One region of the Streptomyces speibonae genome, then DNA from elsewhere that is predicted to be linked to it. Evidence: riboswitches for the same ligand, from Rfam matches in the RefSeq annotation. Region 1 holds a riboswitch; each other region holds the start of a gene.

Evidence for each region. Region 1 has a riboswitch for cyclic di-AMP ahead of AC5L3C_RS32755 (C40 family peptidase). Riboswitches for the same ligand answer to the same signal wherever they lie in the genome.
Region 2: linked by a shared signal. The riboswitch ahead of AC5L3C_RS22445 (LysM peptidoglycan-binding domain-containing protein) and the one ahead of AC5L3C_RS32755 (C40 family peptidase) in region 1 are both predicted to bind cyclic di-AMP.
Region 3: linked by a shared signal. The riboswitch ahead of AC5L3C_RS03385 (M23 family metallopeptidase) and the one ahead of AC5L3C_RS32755 (C40 family peptidase) in region 1 are both predicted to bind cyclic di-AMP.
Region 4: linked by a shared signal. The riboswitch ahead of AC5L3C_RS19725 (M23 family metallopeptidase) and the one ahead of AC5L3C_RS32755 (C40 family peptidase) in region 1 are both predicted to bind cyclic di-AMP.

What each region holds. Positions count from the first base shown of each region.
Region 1 is NZ_OZ480260.1:7,247,325-7,252,994, reverse strand. Features, by position in the region: gene AC5L3C_RS32765 (ATP-dependent Clp protease proteolytic subunit) at 1-506, shown strand, start outside; gene AC5L3C_RS32760 (hypothetical protein) at 514-822, shown strand; cyclic di-AMP (ydaO/yuaA leader) riboswitch at 1,169-1,358, shown strand; gene AC5L3C_RS32755 (C40 family peptidase) at 1,362-1,835, shown strand; gene AC5L3C_RS32750 (ATP-binding protein) at 1,900-2,367, opposite strand; gene AC5L3C_RS32745 (helix-turn-helix domain-containing protein) at 2,580-3,440, shown strand; gene AC5L3C_RS32740 (DUF397 domain-containing protein) at 3,450-3,674, shown strand; gene AC5L3C_RS32735 (8-amino-7-oxononanoate synthase) at 3,746-4,873, opposite strand; gene bioB (biotin synthase BioB) at 5,021-5,670, shown strand, end outside.
Region 2 is NZ_OZ480260.1:4,950,675-4,956,344, forward strand. Features, by position in the region: gene AC5L3C_RS22440 (transglycosylase family protein) at 151-1,023, shown strand; cyclic di-AMP (ydaO/yuaA leader) riboswitch at 1,279-1,447, shown strand; gene AC5L3C_RS22445 (LysM peptidoglycan-binding domain-containing protein) at 1,452-2,153, shown strand; gene eno (phosphopyruvate hydratase) at 2,421-3,707, shown strand; gene AC5L3C_RS22455 (FtsB family cell division protein) at 3,809-4,288, shown strand; gene AC5L3C_RS22460 (DUF501 domain-containing protein) at 4,320-4,907, shown strand; gene AC5L3C_RS22465 (Ppx/GppA phosphatase family protein) at 4,904-5,670, shown strand, end outside.
Region 3 is NZ_OZ480260.1:821,343-827,012, reverse strand. Features, by position in the region: gene AC5L3C_RS03405 (aspartate aminotransferase family protein) at 1-1,140, shown strand, start outside; gene AC5L3C_RS03400 (helix-turn-helix domain-containing protein) at 1,225-1,848, shown strand; gene AC5L3C_RS03395 (DUF6126 family protein) at 1,905-2,018, shown strand; gene AC5L3C_RS03390 (tyrosine-protein phosphatase) at 2,041-2,838, opposite strand; cyclic di-AMP (ydaO/yuaA leader) riboswitch at 3,269-3,433, shown strand; gene AC5L3C_RS03385 (M23 family metallopeptidase) at 3,436-4,371, shown strand; gene AC5L3C_RS03380 (SGNH/GDSL hydrolase family protein) at 4,587-5,372, shown strand; gene AC5L3C_RS03375 (MBL fold metallo-hydrolase) at 5,556-5,670, shown strand, end outside.
Region 4 is NZ_OZ480260.1:4,350,337-4,356,006, reverse strand. Features, by position in the region: gene lhgO (L-2-hydroxyglutarate oxidase) at 1-664, shown strand, start outside; gene trmB (tRNA (guanosine(46)-N7)-methyltransferase TrmB) at 710-1,552, shown strand; gene AC5L3C_RS19730 (PrsW family intramembrane metalloprotease) at 1,613-2,965, shown strand; gene AC5L3C_RS19725 (M23 family metallopeptidase) at 3,078-4,100, opposite strand; cyclic di-AMP (ydaO/yuaA leader) riboswitch at 4,112-4,269, opposite strand; tRNA gene AC5L3C_RS19720 (tRNA-Met) at 4,567-4,640, opposite strand; gene AC5L3C_RS19715 (dihydrofolate reductase family protein) at 4,774-5,670, opposite strand, start outside.

The sequences.
Region 1 (5,670 bases):
AGACCTCCGCGAACGACGTGATGGCGCAGCTCATGTACCTGGAACACCACGCCCCCGACCGGGACGTCTCGCTGTACGTCAACTCCCCGGGCGGCTCCTTCCACGCCATGTCGGCCATCCACGACACCCTGCGCTACCTCACCTGCGACGTGGAGACGATCTGCGTGGGCCGGGCCGAGGGCGCCGCCGCGCTGCTGGTCGCGGCCGGCACCCCGGGCAAGCGGTTCGTGCTGCCCGGCTCACGTCTGGTGCTGCGCCAGCCCGCCCTCCTGGAGCCGATCGAGGGGCAGACGAGCGACCTGGCGATCCAGGCGGAGGAGCTGACCCGGATCCGGGCCCGCATGGAGGAGATGCTCGTGCGGCACACGGGCCGCACGGCGGAGCAGGTCCGCACCGACCTCGAGCGGGACACGGTCCTCGACGCGCAGGGCGCCGTCGACCACGGCCTGGCGGACCGGATCGTGCCCCACCGCAGGGGTGTCCACCCGGCCACCGGCGCGAGGTGAGGCGCGCATGCTGCCTCCGGAGCTTCCTCCGCTGCCCGCGCTGACCCGCGCGGAGGCCGAGCTGATCGACCGGTACCTCGAGGCCGTCGACCTGCTCGGCCGGGTCAACCCCGCCCTGGGCGGCGACACCTACCGGAGCCTGCGCGCCGCCCAGGCGCTGGTCGGCAAGGCCGTCGCACTGCGCGACGCGCTGACCCTGATGCACCGGCGCGGCGAGAGCGAGATGCACTCCGCCACGCTGGCCCGCGCGCTGCGGGTGCTGGACGGCGAGCGACGTACGGCCAGGGTCACACTGCCGCCGGGGCCGGGGAGTTGACCCCCGCGACTCCCCGGACGACGGTCCGCGCGCCGGTGCGCTCGGCCCGGGGTTGAAACGGACCAAATGGCGTACCCCCGTCCGGCGTAGACGAACCTCCTGTTTTCGGGTTTCTCAAGTTGCACGAGGGAGGCGACCACGGGGCGACATGGGGCATCGCATCGCTGGTCCGGGGCTGCGCGAGCCCCGGACGGCGGTTCGAACACGACAGGGGCCACTCGAACGGGTGAGTGGCGCGTAACAACACAAACCCCACGTTCCATTGGGTTTTCGCTCCCGCCATGAGCCAAGATCCCTGACTGACGACAAGACCCCGCCGCAGCGGCGGGGCGATCCGGGCGGACGCCGAGTCCTGCCGCCGCCCGGATGACCGGTCGACAGGAGTGGATCGGCAGGAGTGGAGGACCCAAGCACGACGGGCCGCCGGAACGTCCGTTCCGAGCAGCCCTTGGGGTGAAGCCGCATCCGTGCGGCCGGGCCACTTCGCCAGCCCGAATCCGACAGGTCATCCTTCACAGGCGGCTGACGAAGGGTTGCGCATGACTGCGCTCAATCGTGTCCCGTCTCTCATGGCCCGGGCCGGCACGGCCTCGGCTCTCACCCTGGCTGCCGTGGGCAGCTCACTCGTGGTCCCCGGAGCCGCCTCGGAGGCGGCTGCCGCGAGCACGGCGACCAAGGCACTGCGCGTCGCAGCCTCCAAGAAGGGCTCGCCGTACCAGTGGGGTGCCGCCGGGCCGTACCGGTTCGACTGCTCGGGACTGACGCTCTATTCGTTCAAGAAAGCGGGCAAGAAATTGCCCCGCACCGCTGCCCAGCAGTACAACAAGACCCGTCACATCTCGGCCGGCAGCCGCAGGGCCGGGGATCTGGTGTTCTTCCATTCGGGCGGTTACGTGTACCACGTCGGCATCTACGCCGGGAGCGGCAAGATCTGGCACGCCCCGAAGACCGGGGACGTGGTGCGGCTGCAGACGATCTGGACCCGGAGCGTCTCGTACGGCCGGGTGAGCTGACCCCCGCGGGGGCGGCGGCACCCGAGGCGTGCCGCCGCCCCGCCGGCCCACACCGGCGTGGGTCCTACGGCTCCTGCTGTCCCGCCGCCGTGACCGCTTCGGCGGCCTGGACGGTCCAGGTCCACGGCAGTTCGACCGAGACGGTCTTGCCGCCCTCACGCGTGGGGCGAATCCTCAGTCTTCCTCCGCATTCCGCGGTCAGCCAGCGGATGATCACGAGCCCGCGGCCGTTGTCCTGCTGCACCGCGGCGGGCAGCCGTTTGGGGAACCGGGGGTGGCTGTCCGTCACCCCGATGTGCACCCGTTCATCGCGGACCAGAGCGACGTCCACCGTGAACGTGGGTGACTGCCCGAACGTGTGCTGCACCGCGTTGGTGGCGAGTTCGGAGACGATCAGCCGGACGGTGTCGGACAGCTCCGTGTCCGCCGGCATGCCCCATCCCTCCAGCGTGCCCACCACATGGGTCCGGGCGGCGGAGACCGAGGCGGGATCGCTCGGCAGAGTGACGGATGCTTCCAGATGGTCTGCCATGGCGACGTCGTCCCTTTCCCACGGAACCGCAGTCCGACACGGAGCGGCTGGTTCGAGTACGGTCCCGCACTGGTGCTTCGTCGCCAGAGTGCCATCACCGCACGGCACACGGCGGCGATCCACCAAGATATGCATATATCTGTCGCTCAAAGCGGTGAACTCTGCGACGGGAGACCGTATCCGGGCGGCTCGGAAGGAGTAAGGAGAAGCCCATGCAACACGGTCCCGCGGTGCGCCGCCGCAAACTGGGCGCCGAATTGCGCGCGCTGCGCACCTCGGCGGGACTCACCAGCGGCGAGGCGGCCCGGCTGGCGGGGTGGCACCAGTCGAAGGTGAGCCGGATCGAGACCGGCACCAGTGGGGTGAAACCGGCCGATGTGCGGTTACTCCTCGACGTCTACGGCGTGGCGGATCCGCAGTTGCGGGAGTTGCTGCTGGTGCTGTCGGGCAGCGGTGACGGCGGCGGCCGGCACCACTGGTGGCACGCCTACCGGGGCGTACTGCCGCCCACCTACCGGGACTTCATCAGTCTGGAGTCGCAGGCCAGCGGGATGCGCACCCTGGAGACCACGGTGATCCCGGGTCTGTTGCAGACGCCCGAGTACGCGCGGGCCGTGACGGAGGCCGCTCTGGAGGGGGTGCCGGAGGAACGGCTGGACGCCCTGGTGGAGGTGCGGCTGGCACGCCAGGACGTGCTGCGTGCCGAGCCGCCGCTGGAGCTGAGCGCGGTGCTGGACGAGGCGGTGCTGCGGCGGGAGGTCGGGGGTCCCGGCGTGATGAGCCGGCAGCTGATCCGGCTGGTCGAGGCGGCGCGGCTGCCCCAAGTGCGGTTGCAGGTCCTTCCGTTCACCGCCGGCGCGCACATCGGTGTCACCGGTCCTTTCGTCATCTTTTCGTTTTCGCGCGCTTCTGATCTCGATGTGGTTGTTCTCGACCACTTGACGAGTAGCCTCTATCTGGAGCGGAAAGAAGACCTCCGGGCCTACGTGGAGGCCTTCAACGCCCTTTCGATCCACGCCCTTTCACCCGAGGACTCGTTGGATTTCATCGCCGGTGCAGCAGCCGGCGCGTAAGGAGGCACGATGCCCGTACCGCCTCGGACCATCCCTTCCTGCCTCGCACTGCGGGATGTGCGGTGGCTGCGCAGCAGCTACAGCACGGGTGCCAACAACTGTGTGGAGACGGCCCGGCCGCTCTCCGGCCCGCAGGCCGGACTGCTCGCCGTGCGCGACTCCAAGGCCCCCGACGGACCGGCCCTGCTCTTCTCCCCCGGGAGCTGGACCGAGTTCGTGACCGCGGTCCGCTGACCGGGACGCACATCCACCGGTCCGACACACCGTCAGTCACCTCGCGCGACGCACGGCCGTGCCCCGCCGACTCATGGCCGCGTTTCGCCGATCACCCGTACAGCGCGTTCGATCTCTGCCCCGGACAGGTCCGCGCGGGCGGTCAGTCTGAGCCGTGAGATGCCGTCGGGCACGGAAGGAGGACGGAAACAGCCCACGGACAGGCCGGCCGCCCGGCAGTCGGCCGCCCATCGCACGGCCTGCTCCGGGGAAGGGGCACGCACGGAGACGACCGCGGCGTCCGGACGCACCGCGTCCAGTCCCGCGGCCGTCAGCCGGCCGTGCAGTGCGCGTGCCACCTGGCCGGCCCGTGCCGCACGCGCGGGTTCGCGGCGCAGCAGCCGCAGCGCCGCCAGGGCCGCACCCGCCGCCGCCGGGGCGAGCCCCGTGTCGAAGATGAACGTCCGCGCCGTGTTGACCAGATGCCCGATCACCCGGGCCGGGCCGAGCACCGCTCCGCCCTGGCTGCCGAGCGACTTGGAGAGCGTCACCGTCACCACCACGTCCTCGGCCCCCGCGAGGCCCGCCGCGTACGGGGCGCCGCGGCCGCCGTCGCCGAGCACGCCGAAGCCATGCGCGTCGTCGAGGACCAGGCCCGCTCCGTGCTCCCGGCACGCCTCGGCCAGCCCCGCCAGCGGGGCCGCGTCGCCGTCCACCGAGAAGACCGTGTCGGACACGGTCACGGCCGGCCCGTCGTGGCCGTCCAGCGCTTTGCGCACGGCGTCGGGGTCGTTGTGCGCCACGACCTGTGTCGTACCGCGGGCCAGCCGGCAGCCGTCGATCAGGGAGGCGTGGTTGCCCGCGTCGGAGACCACGAGGGAGCCGTGCGGGGCGAGCGCCGTGACGGCCGCGAGGTTGGCCGCGTAGCCGGAGGAGAAGACCAGAGCGGCCTCGGTGCCGCAGAAACGGGCGAGCTCGCCCTCGAGTTCCGCGTGGAGTTCCGTGGTGCCGGTGACGAGCCGGGAGCCGGTCGACCCGCCGCCCCAGGTCCGCGCGGCGCGCGCGGCGGCCTCGGTGACCTCGGGGTGCCGGGCCAGCCCGAGGTAGTCGTTGCTCGCCAGGTCGAGCAGCGGCGTGCCGGCGGGGCGGGGGCGCAGGGTGCGGACGAGTCCTGCCCGGCGGCGCCCGTCCGCCTGCTCGTCGATCCATCCGAACGCCATGGCTCCTCCGGGGATTTTGTAGGCAGTGAACAGACACTAGCGGCAGGCCGGACGGGTCACTGTGTGGCAATACCCACACCGTCGAGCGCCTCTGTTGTACGAACTCTCCTTGGCCCGAGCGGGTCGCGTAAGACAGGATCGGCTCTCATGGACCTGCTGAACACGCTGGTGGACAAGGGGCTTCGGCGCGAGACGCCGACCCGGGCGGAAGCGCTGGCCGTCCTCGCGACGTCCGACGACGATCTGCTCGATGTGGTGGCCGCGGCCGGAAAGGTGCGCCGGCACTGGTTCGGCCGGCGGGTGAAACTGAACTATCTCGTCAACCTCAAGTCCGGCCTGTGCCCGGAGGACTGCTCGTACTGTTCCCAGCGGCTGGGCTCCAAGGCGGAGATCCTCAAGTACACCTGGCTCAAGCCGGACCAGGCGTCCGAGGCGGCCGCCGCCGGGCTCGCGGGCGGTGCCAAGCGGGTGTGCCTGGTGGCCAGCGGCCGGGGCCCCACCGACCGCGACGTGGACCGGGTCTCCGACACCATCAAGGCGATCAAGGAGCAGAACGAGGGCGTGGAGGTGTGCGCCTGTCTCGGGCTGCTGTCCGACGGACAGGCCGAGCGGCTGCGCGAGGCGGGTGCCGACGCCTACAACCACAACCTCAACACGTCGGAGGCGACGTACGGGGACATCACGACCACGCACACGTACGCCGACCGGGTGGACACGGTGCGCAAGGCGCACGCGGCCGGTCTCTCGCCCTGCTCCGGGCTGATCGCCGGCATGGGCGAGTCCGACGAGGACCTGGT
Region 2 (5,670 bases), 2.3 Mb from region 1:
GATACTTTCACCTCTCAAGTGCGGCACTCCGTCACGGGCTTCCATCGCCGCGCCGGTCTTTGTCGTCGTGTGAAAGGTCTCCGCATGCTCTCCGGGAACGGTCGACACCGTCGCCCCCGCCAGGCGCCGGCTCTCCTCGTCACAGCCGGAGTGACCGGCTCCGCCATCGCGATCCCGCTCCTCGGGGCCGGCAGCGCCAGCGCGGCCGACGGTTCCACCTGGGACCGCGTCGCCGAGTGCGAGAGCGGTGGCAAGTGGAGCCAGAACTCCGGCAACGGTTACTACGGCGGCCTGCAGCTGACCCAGGAGGACTGGGAGAAGTACGGCGGCCTCGACTACGCGCCCAGCGCCGACCAGGCCAGCCGCGGCCAGCAGATAGCCGTGGCCGAGGCGATCCTCGCCGACCAGGGCGTCGGGGCCTGGCGCACCTGCGGCCTGCTCTCCGGTCTGAACCAGGACTCTCCCGCGGCCGACGTCGACACCGGCACGTCCGGCTCGTCGAACTCGTCCGGATCGTCGGGAACGGGCCGTACGTCCTCCTCGCCCTCCTACACGCCCTCCGACGATTCGTACGGCACGGACAGGGGCAAGGAGACCCCGGAGGGTTCGGGTGACGAATCGGGTGAACCCGGCAAGTCGACCCCGTCGAGCAGTCCGTCGAGCAGTGACGAGGACGGCGACAAGAGCCCGGGCGGCAGCGCCTCCCCCTCCGCCTCGGCCACGTCCGACGGCGACAAGGCGGACAAGGCGGAGCAGAGCGACCGTTCTTCGGCGGACAGCGACGAGGGCGCCGGCCGCCACCGCGGCGCGAGCGCCGACGAGGGCGAGGGCGAGGAGGGCGAGTCCGAGTCGTCCGGCCGGCACGCACGCGGACTCGACGCCTGGGGCAGTGCGGGGACCGGCTCCTCGGCAGCGGACACCGGTGACAGCGCGGCGTCCCTCACCGACTCCCTTGCGGCCGACGACGGATGGCGCGCGCTGCACACCGTGAACGCTCAGCTCATCGGCATCGACCTGGGCTAGATCCAGCCGGTCAGGAGTGTGGCGGCACGGTCGAACCGGGCGAAAAGCGGCATCCGAAATCGCCCGGCCGGAAGGTCAGTTGGAGTCATGTTTCGCGCTGAATGTCCGGTTTAAAGGCTGTGAGAGATAGGTCTCAGAAGCCGTGATCGTCTTTGATATTCCGCGAAATCCGTGACTACGGTCGTGACCGCTCGCCATCGCGGGCCCCGGTTGCCGCCACGCCGAATCCTGCCGGCGGCGACACGGGAACAGTCGTCGCGTCATGCGCCGTAGGCAGGAGCGGGGGACCCAAGGTAAGTGCCCTTTCCGGTGATTGACACCGGTTCGGGCTTGGGGTGGAGCCGCCTCCCGGGAGGGACGCGGCCGGGCAACTCAACCGGCCCGAACCCGACAGCTCACCTCGCAGGCGTCGGTGAGGGGATCCATCCATGCTGTTTTCCGGCAAGGGCAAGCACCGTCGTCCGTCCAAGGCCACCCGCGCGATCGCCGTCGCCGGCGTCGCCTCCGCCGCCGTCGCCGCCCCGCTGATGGCGGCCGGCAACGCCTCCGCCGCCACCGCGTCCGAGTGGGACGCCGTCGCCCAGTGCGAGTCCGGCGGCAACTGGTCCATCAACACCGGCAACGGTTACTACGGCGGTCTGCAGTTCTCCGCCTCCACCTGGGCCGGCTACGGCGGCACCAAGTACGCCGCCACCGCCGACCGGGCCACCAAGGCCCAGCAGATCGAGATAGCCGAGAAGGTCCTGGCGGGCCAGGGCAAGGGCGCCTGGCCGGTCTGCGGCAAGAACCTGTCCAACGCCGCCTACACCGGCTCCTCCGCCGGCGACTCGGCCGGCTCCGCGCAGAGCACCCAGCCCCGCGAGAGCGAGCAGAAGGCCTCCCGCTCCGCCGAGCGCCCGGCCGCCGAGCAGGCCCAGCCGAAGGCCGAGAAGAAGACCGTCACCACGCCCACCGGCAAGAAGGTCGAGAAGGGCGACGGCGAGTACGAGGTCGTCAAGGGCGACACTCTCAGCTCCATCGCCGCGGAGCACGACGTCGAGGGCGGCTGGACCGAGCTGTTCAAGCTGAACGACGACATCGTCCAGGATGCCGACCTGATCTACCCGGGCCAGCAGCTGCACCTGAAGTAAGGCAAGGCCGCAGGTCCCACCCCGTCCCCACGGGCTCCCCGCCCCGGTGCGTCTCCCCCCGTACGCACCGGGGCGGGGTCATGTGCGTGCGTCGCTTTCCGGTCACGGTTTCCCGGAACCACTTTGTTCCGTTCAGAAACAATCTACGCTCGGTTCTGTCCATGAGGTGGGCGGCAGCGTGGCCGAACGCCCGGAGCCGGTTAGGCTCAGTCCCGCAGGGCCCTCGTGGCCTTGCTCACCCGCGTCACATCCAAGAAGGAGATGCTCGTGCCGTCCATCGACGTCGTCGTAGCCCGGGAAATCCTGGACTCCCGAGGCAACCCCACGGTCGAGGTCGAGGTCGGCCTCGACGACGGCAGCACGGGTCGTGCCGCCGTCCCGTCCGGCGCCTCCACGGGCGCCTTCGAGGCCATCGAACTCCGTGACGGCGATGCCGGCCGTTACCTGGGCAAGGGCGTCGAGAAGGCCGTACTGGCCGTCATCGAGCAGATCGGTCCGGAGCTCGTCGGCTACGACGCCACCGAGCAGCGCCTGATCGACCAGGCGATGTTCGACCTGGACGCCACCGACAACAAGGGCTCCCTCGGCGCCAACGCCATCCTCGGCGTCTCGCTCGCCGTCGCCCACGCCGCCTCCGAGGCCAGCGACCTCCCGCTCTTCCGCTACCTGGGCGGCCCCAACGCGCACCTGCTGCCGGTGCCGATGATGAACATCCTGAACGGCGGCTCGCACGCCGACTCCAACGTGGACATCCAGGAGTTCATGATCGCCCCGATCGGTGCGGAGTCCTTCTCCGAGGCCTTGCGCTGGGGCGCCGAGGTCTACCACACGCTGAAGAAGGTCCTGAAGAGCAAGGGCCTGGCCACCGGCCTCGGCGACGAGGGCGGCTTCGCCCCCGACCTCGGCTCCAACCGCGACGCCCTCGACCTCATCCTCGAGGCGATCAAGGAGGCCGGCTACACCCCCGGCGAGCAGATCGCCCTGGCTCTGGACGTGGCCGCCTCCGAGTTCTACAAGGACGGCGTCTACACCTTCGAGGGCAAGGAGCGCTCGGCCACCGAGATGACCGAGTACTACGCGGAGCTCGTCGACGCCTACCCGCTCGTGTCCATCGAGGACCCGCTGTTCGAGGACGACTGGGAGGGCTGGAAGACCATCACCGCCAAGCTCGGCGACAAGGTCCAGCTCGTCGGCGACGACCTGTTCGTCACCAACCCCGAGCGGCTCGCGCGCGGCATCGACGAGGGCGCCGCCAACGCCCTGCTGGTCAAGGTCAACCAGATCGGCTCGCTCACCGAGACCCTGGACGCCGTCGAGCTGGCCCAGCGCAACGGCTTCAAGTGCATGATGTCCCACCGCTCCGGCGAGACCGAGGACGTCACCATCGCCGACCTGGCCGTCGCCACCAACTGCGGCCAGATCAAGACCGGCGCCCCGGCCCGCTCCGAGCGCGTCGCCAAGTACAACCAGCTGCTGCGCATCGAGGAGATCCTCGACGACGCCGCGGTCTACGCCGGCCGCAGCGCCTTCCCGCGGTTCCGCTCCGAGGGCTGAGCGCCCGTTCGCAGGCGGCGTCGTACGTACGTCCCCGTACTCGGTCCCGTACCGTGTGCGGGGACGTACGCGCGTGTGACGGTGGAACGAGAGGCGGGATCATGGCGGCGAAGGACCGGGACCGTTTCTCCACCGCGACCAGGATCCGGCTCATCGGCGAGCAGACCGCCGCCCGGGTCTACCGCTCGCAGACCCGCCGGCAGGCCCGCCGCTCCCGGCTGACCGGACGGGCGGCGCTGCTCGTGCTGGTGGTCTGCTCGCTGGTGGTGGCCCTGGCCTACCCCATGCGGCAGTACGTCTCCCAGCGGGCGGACGTCGCCGACCTCGAGCAGGAGCAGGAAGAGACCCGCCAGCGGGTCGAACGGCTGCGCGACATGAAGGCGCGCTGGCAGGACGACGCCTACGCCGAGCAGGAGATCCGCCGGCGCCTGCACTACGTCATGCCCGGCGAGACCGGCTACATCGTCGTCGACCAGGACCCGGACGGGGAGTCGCGTACGGACCTGGAGGCGGCCGACCGGCCCTGGTACTCGAACGTCTGGGACGGCGTCGACAAGTCCGACGCCGCAGCGACCCAGTGACCCTTTGCAGAAAGCCGTAGAAGAGACACAGATGGAAACCCCTCCGCCCACGACCCCGCGCACCGAGCCCACCGACGCGGACGTCGAGGCCTTCAAGCAGCAGTTGGGCCGGCCGCCGCGCGGGCTGCGCGCCATCGCCCACCGCTGCCCCTGCGGACAGCCGGACGTCGTGGAGACCGCGCCGAGACTGCCCGACGGCACCCCCTTCCCGACGCTGTACTACCTGACATGCCCGAGGGCGAACTCCGCGATCGGCACGCTGGAGGCCAACGGCGTGATGAAGGAGATGACGGAGCGGCTGGGCACCGACCCGGTGCTGGCGGCCGCGTACCGGGCGGCGCACGAGGACTACATCCGCCGCCGCGACGAGATCGAGGAGCTGAAGAACTTCCCGAGCGCGGGCGGCATGCCGGACCGGGTGAAGTGCCTGCACGTCCTGGTCGCCCACTCGCTGGCCGCAGGCCCCGGCGTCAACCCGCTGGGCGACGAGGCGCTGGCGATGCTGCCGCAGTGGTGGAGCAAGGGCCCCTGCGTGACCCTTCCCGGGACCGAGACGGAGACCGGGGCCGAGACGGAGACCGGGACCGAGGCCGGTACGGCGCGGGAGGAGGGCCGGTGACCCGGGTCGCCGCCATCGACTGCGGTACGAACTCCATCCGTCTCCTCGTGGCCGACGCCGATCCGGCGACGGGCGAACTGACGGACCTGGACCGGCGGATGACGATCGTGCGGCTCGGCCAGGGCGTCGACCGCACGGGCCGGCTGGCGCCGGAGGCGCTGGAGCGCACCTTCGCCGCCTGCCGCGAGTACGCGGAGATCATCAAGGAGCACGGCGCCGAGCGCCTCCGCTTCGTCGCCACCTCCGCCTCCCGCGACGCGGAGAACCGCGACGAGTTCGTGCGCGGGGTGCTGGACATCCTGGGGGTGGAACCCGAGGTCATCACCGGCGACCAGGAGGCCGAGTTCTCCTTCACCGGCGCCACCAAGGAGCTGACCGGGCGGGCCGACCTGCGCCGTCCGTTCCTGGTGGTGGACATCGGCGGCGGCTCGACCGAGTTCGTCGTCGGCGACGACCACGTGCGCGCCGCCCGCTCCGTGGACGTGGGCTGCGTACGGATGACCGAGCGGCACCTGGTGCACGACGGTGCCGTGACCGACCCGCCCGCCGAGCGGCAGATCGCGGCGATGCGCGCGGACATCGAGGCCGCCCTCGACCGCGCCGAGGAGACCGTCCCGCTGCGCGAGGCGCACACCCTGGTGGGCCTCGCGGGCTCGGTGACGACCGTGTCGGCGATCGCCCTGGACCTCCCCGCGTACGACTCCGCGGCCATCCACCACTCGCGCGTCTCCCTCGGCCGCGTCCGCGAGATCACCGAGTGGCT
Region 3 (5,670 bases), 6.4 Mb from region 1:
CTGCACGACGTCCTGGACGCCCAGCTCGCCGACCTCACCCGCTTCGACTGCCAGCCGCTGCCCGGACTGCTGGCCGAGAAGCTGCTCGCGCACAGCCCCCACCTGGACCGGGTGTTCTTCGGCAACAGCGGCACGGAGGCGGTCGAGGGCGCCCTGAAGTTCGCCCGCTACGTGACCGGCAGGCCCCGCGTCCTGTACTGCGAGCACGCCTTCCACGGGCTGACCGCCGGCTCCCTCTCCGTCAACGGCGAGTCCGGCTTCCGGGACGGGTTCACCCCGCTGCTGCCGGACACGGCCGTGCCGCTCGGCGACCTGGACGCCCTGGAGCGGGAGCTGCGCAAGAAGGACGTCGCCGCGCTGATCGTCGAGCCGATCCAGGGCAAGGGCGTGCACGAGGCGCCTCCCGGCTATCTGCGGGCCGCCCAGGAGCTGCTGCACCGGCACAAGGCGCTGCTGATCGCCGACGAGGTGCAGACCGGACTGGGCCGCACCGGCGACTTCTACGCCTACCAGCACGAGGTGGGAGTGGAGCCGGACCTGGTGTGCGTGGCCAAGGCGCTCTCCGGCGGGTACGTACCGGTGGGCGCCACCATCGGCAAGGACTGGATCTTCAAGAAGGTCTTCTCGTCGATGGACCGGGTGCTGGTCCACTCGGCCAGCTTCGGGGCCAACGCCCAGGCCATGGCGGCGGGCCTGGCGGTGCTCTCGGTCATGGAGGACGAGCAGATCATCGCCAATGTCCGCACCACCGGCGAGCTGCTGCGGAGCCGGCTGGCCGCCCTGACCGACCGCTACGAGCTGCTCGCCGACGTGCGCGGCCGGGGCCTGATGATCGGCATCGAGTTCGGCCGGCCCCGGTCGCTGAAGCTGCGCTCGCGCTGGACCATGCTCCAGGCGGCCCGCAAGGGGCTCTTCGCGCAGATGGTGGTCGTGCCGCTGCTGCAACGGCACCGGATCCTCACCCAGGTCTCCGGCGATCACATGGAGGTGATCAAACTGATCCCGCCGCTCGTCGTCGACGAGGCGGACGTGGACCGGTTCGTGCGCGCCTTCGTCGCGGTCATGGACGACGCGCACGACGGCGGTCTGATGTGGGAGTTCGGCCGGGCACTGGTGAAGCAGGCGGTCGCCACGCGCTGACCGGAGAAGACCGGCGTACCGAGCGTGTTTGCCTCTGAGACAAGAAAATTGCCTCAGAGGCACTCCCTCCGGCTCAATGGAGGCATGAGCTCCTCCGACGCCGGGCCGCCGGCCGGTCCGGCCGGTGCCCTTCCCGCGATCGCGCCCCAGCTGCGCTCCCTGCGGCGACGGGCCTCCCTGACCCTCGAGGCCGCGGCCCGCGAGGCCGGTCTGTCGCCGGCCCATCTCTCCCGGCTGGAGACCGGACAGCGCCAGCCCTCGCTGCCGATGCTGCTCTCCCTCGCCGGGATCTACGGTACGACGGTCTCCGAGCTGCTCGGGGAGGCGGCCGCCGGCCGGGACGCCGTGGTCCGCGCCGCCGACATGGAACCCACGGCGGCGGGCGGCTGGACGTACTGGCCGGCCGGGGCGTCCGGGCGCGGCATGCAGGCCCTGCGGGTCCATGTACCGCGCGGCTCCCAGGGCGACATCGTGCGCGTCCACCCCGGCGAGGAGTGGCTGTACGTCCTCAAGGGCCGGCTGCGGCTGCGCCTCGGCGACGTACTGCACCGGCTCGACCCGGGTGACAGTGCGCACTTCGACTCGCTGACCCCGCACCGTATCGCCGCGGCCGGCCCCGACGGGGTGGAGCTGCTGTTCGTCCACACCCTGCTGCAGAGTCCCACGGCCGCGCTGTGCCTGGGCCCGATCCACGGAGAGGCGCCATGACCGGCAAGATCGGCAAGGACAGCAAGGACAGCAAGGACACCGCGGGCATCAAGGACATGGAGGACAAAATCCCCCGGGCCCTGTGGGTGCGGCTGTTCGTCTACGTGGTGGTGGGGCACGTCTTCGCGGCCTTCATCTACTTCCTGTTCGAGATGGCTCCCAAGAAGTAGCCGCCGGGCGGCGCGGCTCCCCTCAGTCGAGCATGCGCGCGCGCAGCCGCTCCCGGGCCCCGGCGGTGAGGCCGAGGCCCCGCTCCAGATAGGTGTCCACGCCGCCCCAGGTCTCCTCGACGGTGTCGAAGGCGGCCGACAGGTACTCCGCCCGCGCGTCGAACAGCGGGCTGAGCAGCTCCATCACCTCGGGGGAGTAGGCCGAGTCGGAGCCGCCGCTGCGGTACACCTTGTAACGGCGGTGCTTGGCGTTGGACTTCAGGTAGTCCTCCACGATCGCCTCCCGCTCGACCCCCAGCGCGAGCAGCGTCACCGCCACCGACAGTCCCGCCCGGTCCTTGCCCGCCGCGCAGTGCATCAGTGCCGGGAAGCTGTCCTCGGCGAGTGAGCGCAGCACCTGGGCGTGCTCGGCGGTGCGCTCCTTGATGATCGTCCGGTAGGAGTGGATCATCCGGTCCGCGCCCTGGCCGTCCGCGAGGATCGAGCGCAGCTGGTCCAGGTCGCCGTCGCGGACCATCTTCCAGAACTCGGCGCCGTCGGCCGGGTCGCTGAGCGGCAGGTTCACATTGCGCACCCCCGGCAGCGCGACGTCCGGCCCTTCCAGTTTCTGGTCCGCCGCGTTGCGGAAGTCGAAGATCGTGTGCAGCCCGAGCGAGGAGAGGAAGACGGCGTCCTCCGCGGTCGCGTGGGCCAGGTGACCGCTGCGGAACAGCACTCCGTGCCGCACCCGCCGACCGTCCACGGTCGGCAGTCCGCCCACGTCGCGGAAGTTGCGCACTCCGGCCAGCTCGGGTTCGGTCGACGGGATCTGCTGCGTCACGGGGACTCCTCCCACTCGGCGCCGCCGCCGCGGCTCGTCGGCGTGCGTCACTCGACGATACGACATGCCTGCCTGGGGCAATGAGTTGTCCACACGCGGCGTCCGGCATCCGGTAATAGCAGCATTAAGGCGTTCTGTCCGATTAATTCACTTCGCCATAATGCGCCCCGAAAGAAAGGGGGATGGGAATGGGGTGCGTGAGCATCGTCATATCCGTGACGATGTGTTGTCGCCATGCTCACGTAATGACGGCGAACGACAAGGGAATTCGAAACGCAATCCACGTCGGGATCGACGCTCGGTGACGTCAATTCCTCCTGTGGATCACGGAAAAAGCACCTTCGCGGGGAACCTCCGCTTGTCCCCTCGCGTCCGGGTCGCTTACGTTCGCCACCGATCCGGACGGACGCCTAATCCTGCCGCCGCCCGGAGCCCGCACACACTGACCCGTGTACGGCAGGAGCGGGGGACCCACAGGTAAGACTGCCTGGTCCGGTCTCCGGAACAGGCTTGGGGTTAAGCCGCGTGACATCGCGGCCGGACATCTCCAGTCCGAACCCGACAGCTCACCTCGCAGGCGCCGGAGAGGAATTCGTCATGCCCGCGAAGGGTAAGCACCGCCGTACCAAGGCTCAGCGTTTCACCCGTTCCATCGCCGTCGCCGGAACCGGTGGCGCCGCACTCGCCCTGCCGCTTCTCGGCGCCACCGGCGCCCACGCGGCCACGCCGCAGGCGGCCCCCGAAAAGGCCGCCCAGTCACTTTCCGTTTCGGTCACCGGCCAGCAGGCCACCGCCGAAAAGGGCGACCAGTCCCGCACGTACACCGTGAAGGCCGGCGACTACCTCGCGAAGATCGCCGAGGCGGAGAACGTCGACGGCGGCTGGAAGCAGCTCTACGCGGACAACCGCGAGGCCGTCGGCGACGACCCGTCGCTCATCCACCCCGGCCTGAAGCTCACCCTCGACGGCGAGGCTGCCAAGGCCACGCCGAAGAAGTCCTCTTCGCCGGCGACCGCGAAGCCCGCCGCGCCGAAGGCCGAGAAGCCCGCCGCGCCCAAGGCCGAGAAGCCCGCCGAGAAGCCCGCCGAGAAGCCGGCCCAGCAGACCACCGCCAACCAGGCCGCCTCCGGTTACAGCTCCCCGGTGCCCGGCGGCGGCATCGGCACCGCCTACAAGGTGGCCGGCAGCATGTGGTCCAGCGGCTACCACACCGGTGTCGACTTCAGCGTCGGGACCGGCACCTCCCTGAAGGCGGTCGGCAACGGCACGGTCGTCTCCGCGGGCTGGGCCGGCGCGTACGGCAACCAGGTCGTCATCAAGCTGAGCGACGGCTACTACGCCCAGTACGCCCACCTGTCCTCGCTGTCGGTCTCGGCCGGCCAGACCGTGAGCGCCGGCCAGCAGGTCGGTCTCTCCGGCTCGACCGGCAACTCGACCGGCCCGCACCTGCACTTCGAGATCCGGACCAGCCCGAACTACGGCTCGGACGTGGACCCGATCTCCTACCTCCGCTCCAAGGGCGTCTCCATCTGACCCCCTGCGGCGACCTTCCTGACACGCGCGCCGAAGGCCGGACCCCGATCCCCGGGTCCGGCCTCCGGTGTATTCCCGTGTATTCCCGGCAGGGCGACACTGTGGGAGTGGCTTATCTCACCGCTCGTCAACCCTCCCCTACGGTCGCGTAGGTCACATTCGAGGGTGAATCATGAGCTGCTGTGGCAGACGATTCGAGAAGTGACAGCAGAAGAGTGATCGGGTCGTACGTGGCGCTGGGGGACAGCTTCACCGAGGGGGTCGGCGACCCCGGTCCCGACGGGGCGTTCGTCGGGTGGGCCGACCGGCTCGCCGTGCTGCTCGCAGACCGCCGGCCCGAAGGTGACTTCGAGTACACCAACCTCGCGGTGCGCGGGAAGCTGTTGGACCAGATCGTGGCGGACCAGCTCCCGAGGGCCGTGGAACTCGCCCCCGACCTGGTCTCGTTCTGTGCGGGCGGCAACGACATCCTCCGCCCGGGCACCGACCCGGACGAGGTCGCCGAACGCTTCGAGCGGGCCGTCGCCGCGCTCGCGCCCGCGGCCGGCACGGTCCTGGTGACGACCGGGTTCGACACCCGCGGCGTCCCCCTGCTCAAGCATCTGCGCGGCAAGATCGCCACCTACAACGGACATGTCCGGGCCGTCGCCGACCGCTACGGCTGCCCGGTGCTCGACCTGTGGTCCCTCAAGAGCGTCCAGGACCGCAGGGCCTGGGACGCCGACCGGCTGCACCTGTCGCCCGAGGGCCACACCCGGGTGGCGCTCCGCGCCGGACAGGCCCTCGGCCTCGAGGTCCCCGCCGACCCTGAGCAGCCCTGGCCGCCGCTGCCGGTCCGCGGCACCCTCGAGGTCCGCCGCGACGACGTCCACTGGGCCCGCGAGTACCTGGTGCCATGGATCGGCCGCCGTCTGCGCGGTGAGTCCTCCGGCGACCACGTGACCGCCAAGGGCACCCTCTCCCCGGACGACATCAAACTGCGGATCGCCTCGGTGGCGTGAACCCCCGCGCGACAGCGTGATGATCATGGAGGACTGGACACTGCGGCCGGCCACTGCGTCGGAGGATGCACGGACGTGTTCATGGTGTGCCGCCCGTCACAGTGGCCGCGTCCGCAGCTCGCGCCGCGGTGCCGCACCGTCCCCACATAATGGAACGCCTGACCCACTCCATTTGGAGGAAGCGTGGCCGGTTACCGTCTCCTTGGCCCAGGGCCGCGTGCCCTGCGGCCCGAAGCCTTCGGTGTGGACCCGAGCGGTGAGCGCATGGCCCGCATCCGCAGATCCCCGCACTTCAAGG
Region 4 (5,670 bases), 2.9 Mb from region 1:
GGCCGCCGTCCTGACGGCCGCCGGCGACATCGTGCGCGGCAGGGTGCTGGTGAACTGTGCCGGGCTGCACTGCGACGAGATCGCCCGGCGCACCGGTGACGAGCCCGGCGCCCGGATCGTGCCGTTCCGCGGGGAGTACTACGAGCTGGCCAGGCCGGAGCTGGTGCGGGGCCTGGTCTACCCGGTGCCCGACCCGGCGTTCCCGTTCCTCGGCGTCCACCTCACCCGGGGCGTCGACGGCGGTGTCCACGTCGGCCCCAACGCGGTCCCGGCGCTCGCCCGCGAGGGCTACGACTGGCGCACGGTGCGTCCGCGCGAGCTGGGGGCGACCCTGTCCTGGCCGGGCTCCTGGCAGCTGGCCCGCCGCCACTGGCGCTACGGCACCGGTGAACTGCGCCGGTCGCTGTCCAAGCCGGCCTTCGCGCGGGCGGTGCGCCGGCTGCTGCCCGCCGTGCGGGAGGAGGACCTGGTGCCGACGGCGGCCGGGGTGAGAGCGCAGGCGGTGCTGCGGGACGGCACCCTCGCCGACGACTTCCTGATCCAGGAGGCCCCCCGCGCGGTGCACGTGCTGAACGCGCCCTCCCCCGCGGCGACGGCGTCCCTGCCGATCGGGCGGGAGATCGCGCGGCGGGCGATGGCGCAGCTCACGCCGGAAGGAGGGTGAGGATCACGACGTCCGCCCGCCGCTCCCCCGTAAAATCGAAGCACTGTGTCTGATTCCGTGAGCACCCCCGAAGCACCGCATTCCGCAATCGCGCCCGGTGCGTCGATCCGCCGTACCCGGGCCAAGGGCGAGCCGCGGTTCCCGGACGGGCCGAAGGCCGATCCCGCCGGGTCGCACTTCGAGCGGCGGATCCGCAGTTTCCAGCCGCGCCGCAGCCGTGTCACCGCCGGACAGGCGGACGCGTTGCAGCGGCTGTGGCCGGTGTGGGGATTCGACATCGACGGCAGCGGGCCGCTCGACCTCGGCGCGTTCTTCGGCAACGGCAATCCGGTCGTCCTGGAGATCGGCTTCGGCATGGGCGAGGCGACCGCAGCGATGGCCGCCGCCGACCCGGGCACCAACGTCCTCGCCGTGGACGTCCACACCCCCGGCCAGGGCAATCTGCTCAATCTCGCCGAGCGGCAGGGGCTGGCCAACATCCGGGTCGGCAACGGCGACGCGATCATCCTGCTGCGCGAGATGCTCACCCCGGACAGCCTGGACGGGCTGCGCGTCTACTTCCCCGACCCGTGGCCCAAGAAGCGGCACCACAAGCGCCGGCTGATCCAGCCGGAGTTCCTCACCCTCGCCGCGGCCCGGCTGCGGCCGGGGGCGGTCGTGCACTGCGCCACCGACTGGGAGCCGTACGCGGAGCAGATGCTCAAGGTGCTCACCGCGCACCCCGCCTTCGAGAACACCCAGGCCGACGGTGGATTCGCGCCACGTCCCGAGTTCCGTCCGCTCACCCGTTTCGAGGCGCAGGGACTGGACAAGGGTCATGTCGTGAACGACTTGCTCTTCCGCCGCGTACCGCACCAGGAGCGGACCGGGCACCGGACCGAGGAGTAGGCCCGGGACCGGGCCCGAGCCCGCACGCAGTCCTGCCCCTCCCTCGTTAGGGTCGAACCCGTGGCCAGCAGCCCCCCGTACCCGACGCCCGCCGGCGCAGCCTCCGGCGGAGTGCTGCGGCACGCGCACTGGTGGCAGCGCCCCTGGGTGCGCTACGGCGCGCTGACCACGCTGCTGACGCTCTCCGGGCTGGTGATCCTCGCCCTGGTGCGCGAGCAGACGGGCACCGAGGGGTTCCTGGTCGGCCTGGGTCTCGCCGTCCTGCCCGTGCCGCTGCTCCTGGCCGCCTTCCGCTGGCTGGACCGGGTCGAGCCAGGCCCCTGGCGGAACCTGCTGTTCTCCTTCGCCTGGGGCGCGTGCGCGGCGGCGCTGATAGCGATCGTGGCGAACAGTTTCGCCACGCAGTGGATAGCGACGACGACCGCCGACCCGACCGGCGCCGACACCCTGGGGGCGACGGTCATAGCCCCGGTCGTGGAGGAGTCCGCGAAGGCCGCGGCGGTGCTGCTGGTCTTCCTGTTCCGCAGACGCGACTTCACCGGGATCCTCGACGGTGTGGTGATCGCCGGGGTCACCGCCACCGGTTTCGCCTTCACCGAGAACATCCTCTACCTGGGCACCGCCCACGGCGCCGACCAGCTCACCGGCGACAGCGGCATGGCCTCGGTCACCGCGGCGACCTTCTTCGTGCGGATCGTCATGTCGCCGTTCGCGCACCCGCTGTTCACCGTGCTCACCGGGATCGGCTTCGGCATCGCCGCGCTCTCCACGGACCGGCAGCGCTTCCGGCGGGTGCTGCTCCCGCCGGCCGGTCTGCTCCTGGCGATGGGCATGCACGCCCTGTGGAACGGCTCCACCACACTCGGCCAGTACGGCTTCATCGCGGTGTACGCGGCGTTCATGGTGCCGGCGTTCGGGCTGCTGACCTGGCTGGTGGTGTGGACGCGCCAGCGCGAGCTGCGCACCGTCCGCACGGAGCTGCCCGCGTACGCGGCGGCCGGCTGGCTCACCCCGGCGGAGCCGTTCGCCCTCGGCTCGATGCGGGCGCGGCGCCTGGCCCGGCAGTACGCGCGCCGGTACGGGGGGAAGCCGGCGGCGCGGGCGGTCGCGCAGTACGAGGCGTACGCGACGTCGCTGGCGTTCCTGCGCCACCGCGGCCGGCTGGGGCGGGCCGGGACGGACTTCGTCACCCGGGAGCGGGAGCTGCTGCTGGAGCTGTGGCACCGGCGGGGTGCGGCGCGTCCGGCCCTGGACCACGCGGCCCGTCTCACCGCGCCCCCGGTCCGGGTCGCTCCCGCGCCATGGCCGGTGCACGGGCCGCTCGGGCATCCGCCGTACGGTCATCCCGCGCACGGACGTCCGCCCTACGGGCATCCCTACCCCGCCTACGACCCGGGCGCCCACCACTCCTGACGGACGCGTGCCGCAGGGCCCCGAAAACACCTGACCGGCAGCCCTGACGTCGGGGGGTCGTCGTCGGGACTGCCGGGGTTCAGGGGCGGCAGGGCTGTTCGGAAGCGGTGGATCAGGGGGTGAGGCCCTTGCTCTGCAGCCACGCCATCGGGTCGATGCCCGAGGAGGAGCCGCCGGGGTGGACCTCGAGGTGGAGGTGGGCGCCGGTGGAGTTGCCGGTGGAGCCGACGCGGCCGATCACATCGCCGGTGTTGACCTTCTGTCCGACGCTGACGCTGATGGAGGACTGGTGGGCGTACCAGATCTCGGTGCCGTCCTCGAGGGTCAGCACGGTCTTGTAGCCGTAGGAGCCGTCCCAGCCGGCGGAGGTGATGGTGCCGGTGTGGACCGCCTTGATCAGCGTGCCCGTGGGGGCGGCGAAGTCGAGGCCGGTGTGCTGGCCGGAGGACCAGTAGGCGCCGGCCTGTCCGAACGTGGAGGAGATGGTGTACGAGGAGGTCGGCAGCGTGTACTGCTTGGCCAGTTGGGCGAGGCGCTCGGCCTCGGCCTTCTTCGCGGCCTCCTCCTCGGCCTTCTTCTTGGCGGCCTCGGCCTTGGCCTTGGCCTCCTTCTCCGCCTTGGCGGCGGCCTCGGCGGCCTGCTTCTCCGCCTTGGCGGCGGCTTCGGCGGCGGCCTTGGTCTCGGCCTGGCTCTGCTGCTGCTCGACCTGGGCCATGATCCGGGTGCGCAGCGCCTCACCGGCGCCCTCGGTGGTGCCCTCGTCGGCTTCGGTCGTGGCCACGCCGAGGCTGCTGAGCGGAGTGGACGAGCCCTCGGGCTCTTCCTCGTCGGAGATGAGGGAACCCACGTTGGGCAGGTCCGGCATGGAGATGGAGACCGGAGGCTTGCCGGTCTGGGCGCTGGCCATGCCGCCGGCGCCGACCGCCGCGATGACGCCGACGCCGAGAACGGTGGAGCTGCGGGCGAGTCCGCCCCCGCGCTGCTTGGCGACGCGGTGCCGGCCACGTACCGGGCGAATGGACTCCGCGGTGGGGTTCCACTCCTCGAACGGGCCCTCGTCGGTGCGGTCACCGCCGTAGACGAAGGTGTCGCTCGGCTTGAACGGGGCCTCGGGGGCAGGCGGGTTGGACGCCACGTGGGCGCGCTCCTTTCCTTCCTTCTCGCCTACCGGGTTAGCTGACGGGTTCGGAGCAGGAAGGTCTCCTACGCGCGTATACGAGCCGTGTTCCCACGGCTGCACCCACACGATTCACCCCATGGTGGTGGTTCCCCGGTTCCCTTGCGGGATTCGGCGCGTGCGCACGGAGCCGACTTCTGTGACGGCTGGGACGACCGCGCTGCGTTATCGAACGTTAATAGACGCGAGGGCCGGATTCCAAGCCGTTCCTCTTGATCATTAACGATTTTCCCGCGGACTTAACCGCCACGAGGTGCCAAAAACGGGCGAGTTGACTCCGTCTCGGCCGCGAGCCGCCGCCTGACGGTGCGTCAGTCGTGATGCGCTGCGGGACGGGATGCTCACCGTGCGTGAGGACGAGGGGGGAAGGGCACCACAACGCCGAGGGCCGGAAACCTTTCGGATTCCGGCCCTCGGCCTTCAGTAGCGGGGACAGGATTTGAACCTGCGACCTCTGGGTTATGAGCCCAGCGAGCTACCGAGCTGCTCCACCCCGCGTCGGTGAAACCAGTGTACGCCATCCGCGGGACATGCCGCACACCCGTTACCGGGCGGCTGCGGTTTCCGGGTCCGCGCGAGCCGGTCCTCCGTCACCCGACCAGCGACCCGGCCTACGCGCGATCGGCGCGGCTCAGTCGCCGGTCAGGTGGGCGTTCGGGGCCTTCGCGCGGTCCTCCAGCTCCGGCAGGACGACCACGGTGGCGCACCCCTCCGCCAGCACCGCGCTGCCGTCGGCACCCGCCACGAACGTGTCCGGCTCCCGCCAGGCCGTGACCACTCGCCGGATGCCCGCGTCCAGGATCAGCCGCGCACAGGGCGCCGGCCGCGACGCCCGCCGGGCGCACGGCTCCAGGCTGGAGTACACGGTGGCACCCGCGAGGCGGGGATCCGCCGGATCGGCCTTGGCGAGTGCGGCCTCCTCCGCGTGCACCACCGGGTCACCGCCCTCCCGGGAGTGGCCCCGCGCCAGCTCCGTGCCGTCCGCGGCCACCACCACCGCGCCGACGCTGAACGCCGTGCGCGAGGGCGGGCACTGCGCGGCCAGCTCGCAGGCGAGGGCCAGCCAGTGACGGTCGGCGGCGGACGGCAGCGCTCCGGTGCCGGGTGCCGTGGGCTCGTAGCGCATCAGGACGACGTCGCCGACCGGGCGGGTCTCCACGAGCCGCAGCCGCCCGCCCTGGTAGGAGCCGGGGCCGAACAGCCGGGGCGCGTCCGCGTCGCCGACGAACAGCGGGGCGAGGACCAGCTGGAGCTCGTCGGCGAGGCCCTGGGTGAGCAGCTGGGTGTGGACCCGGCCGCCGCCCTCCACCATCAGCCGCCGCACCCCGCGCACGCCGCCCAGATGCTCCAGCAGGCGCCGCCAGTCGAGCTCCGGGCCGAGCGGGACGACGTCGGCCGCGATCCCGAGGGCGTGGGCGCGCTCGGCGCCCCTGTCGGTGGTGTAGAGGACCTTCTCGCCGCCGGTGCGCCAGAACCGCGCCGCCGGGTCCAGCTCGCCGGAGCCGCTGACGGTGACCTTGAGCGGATA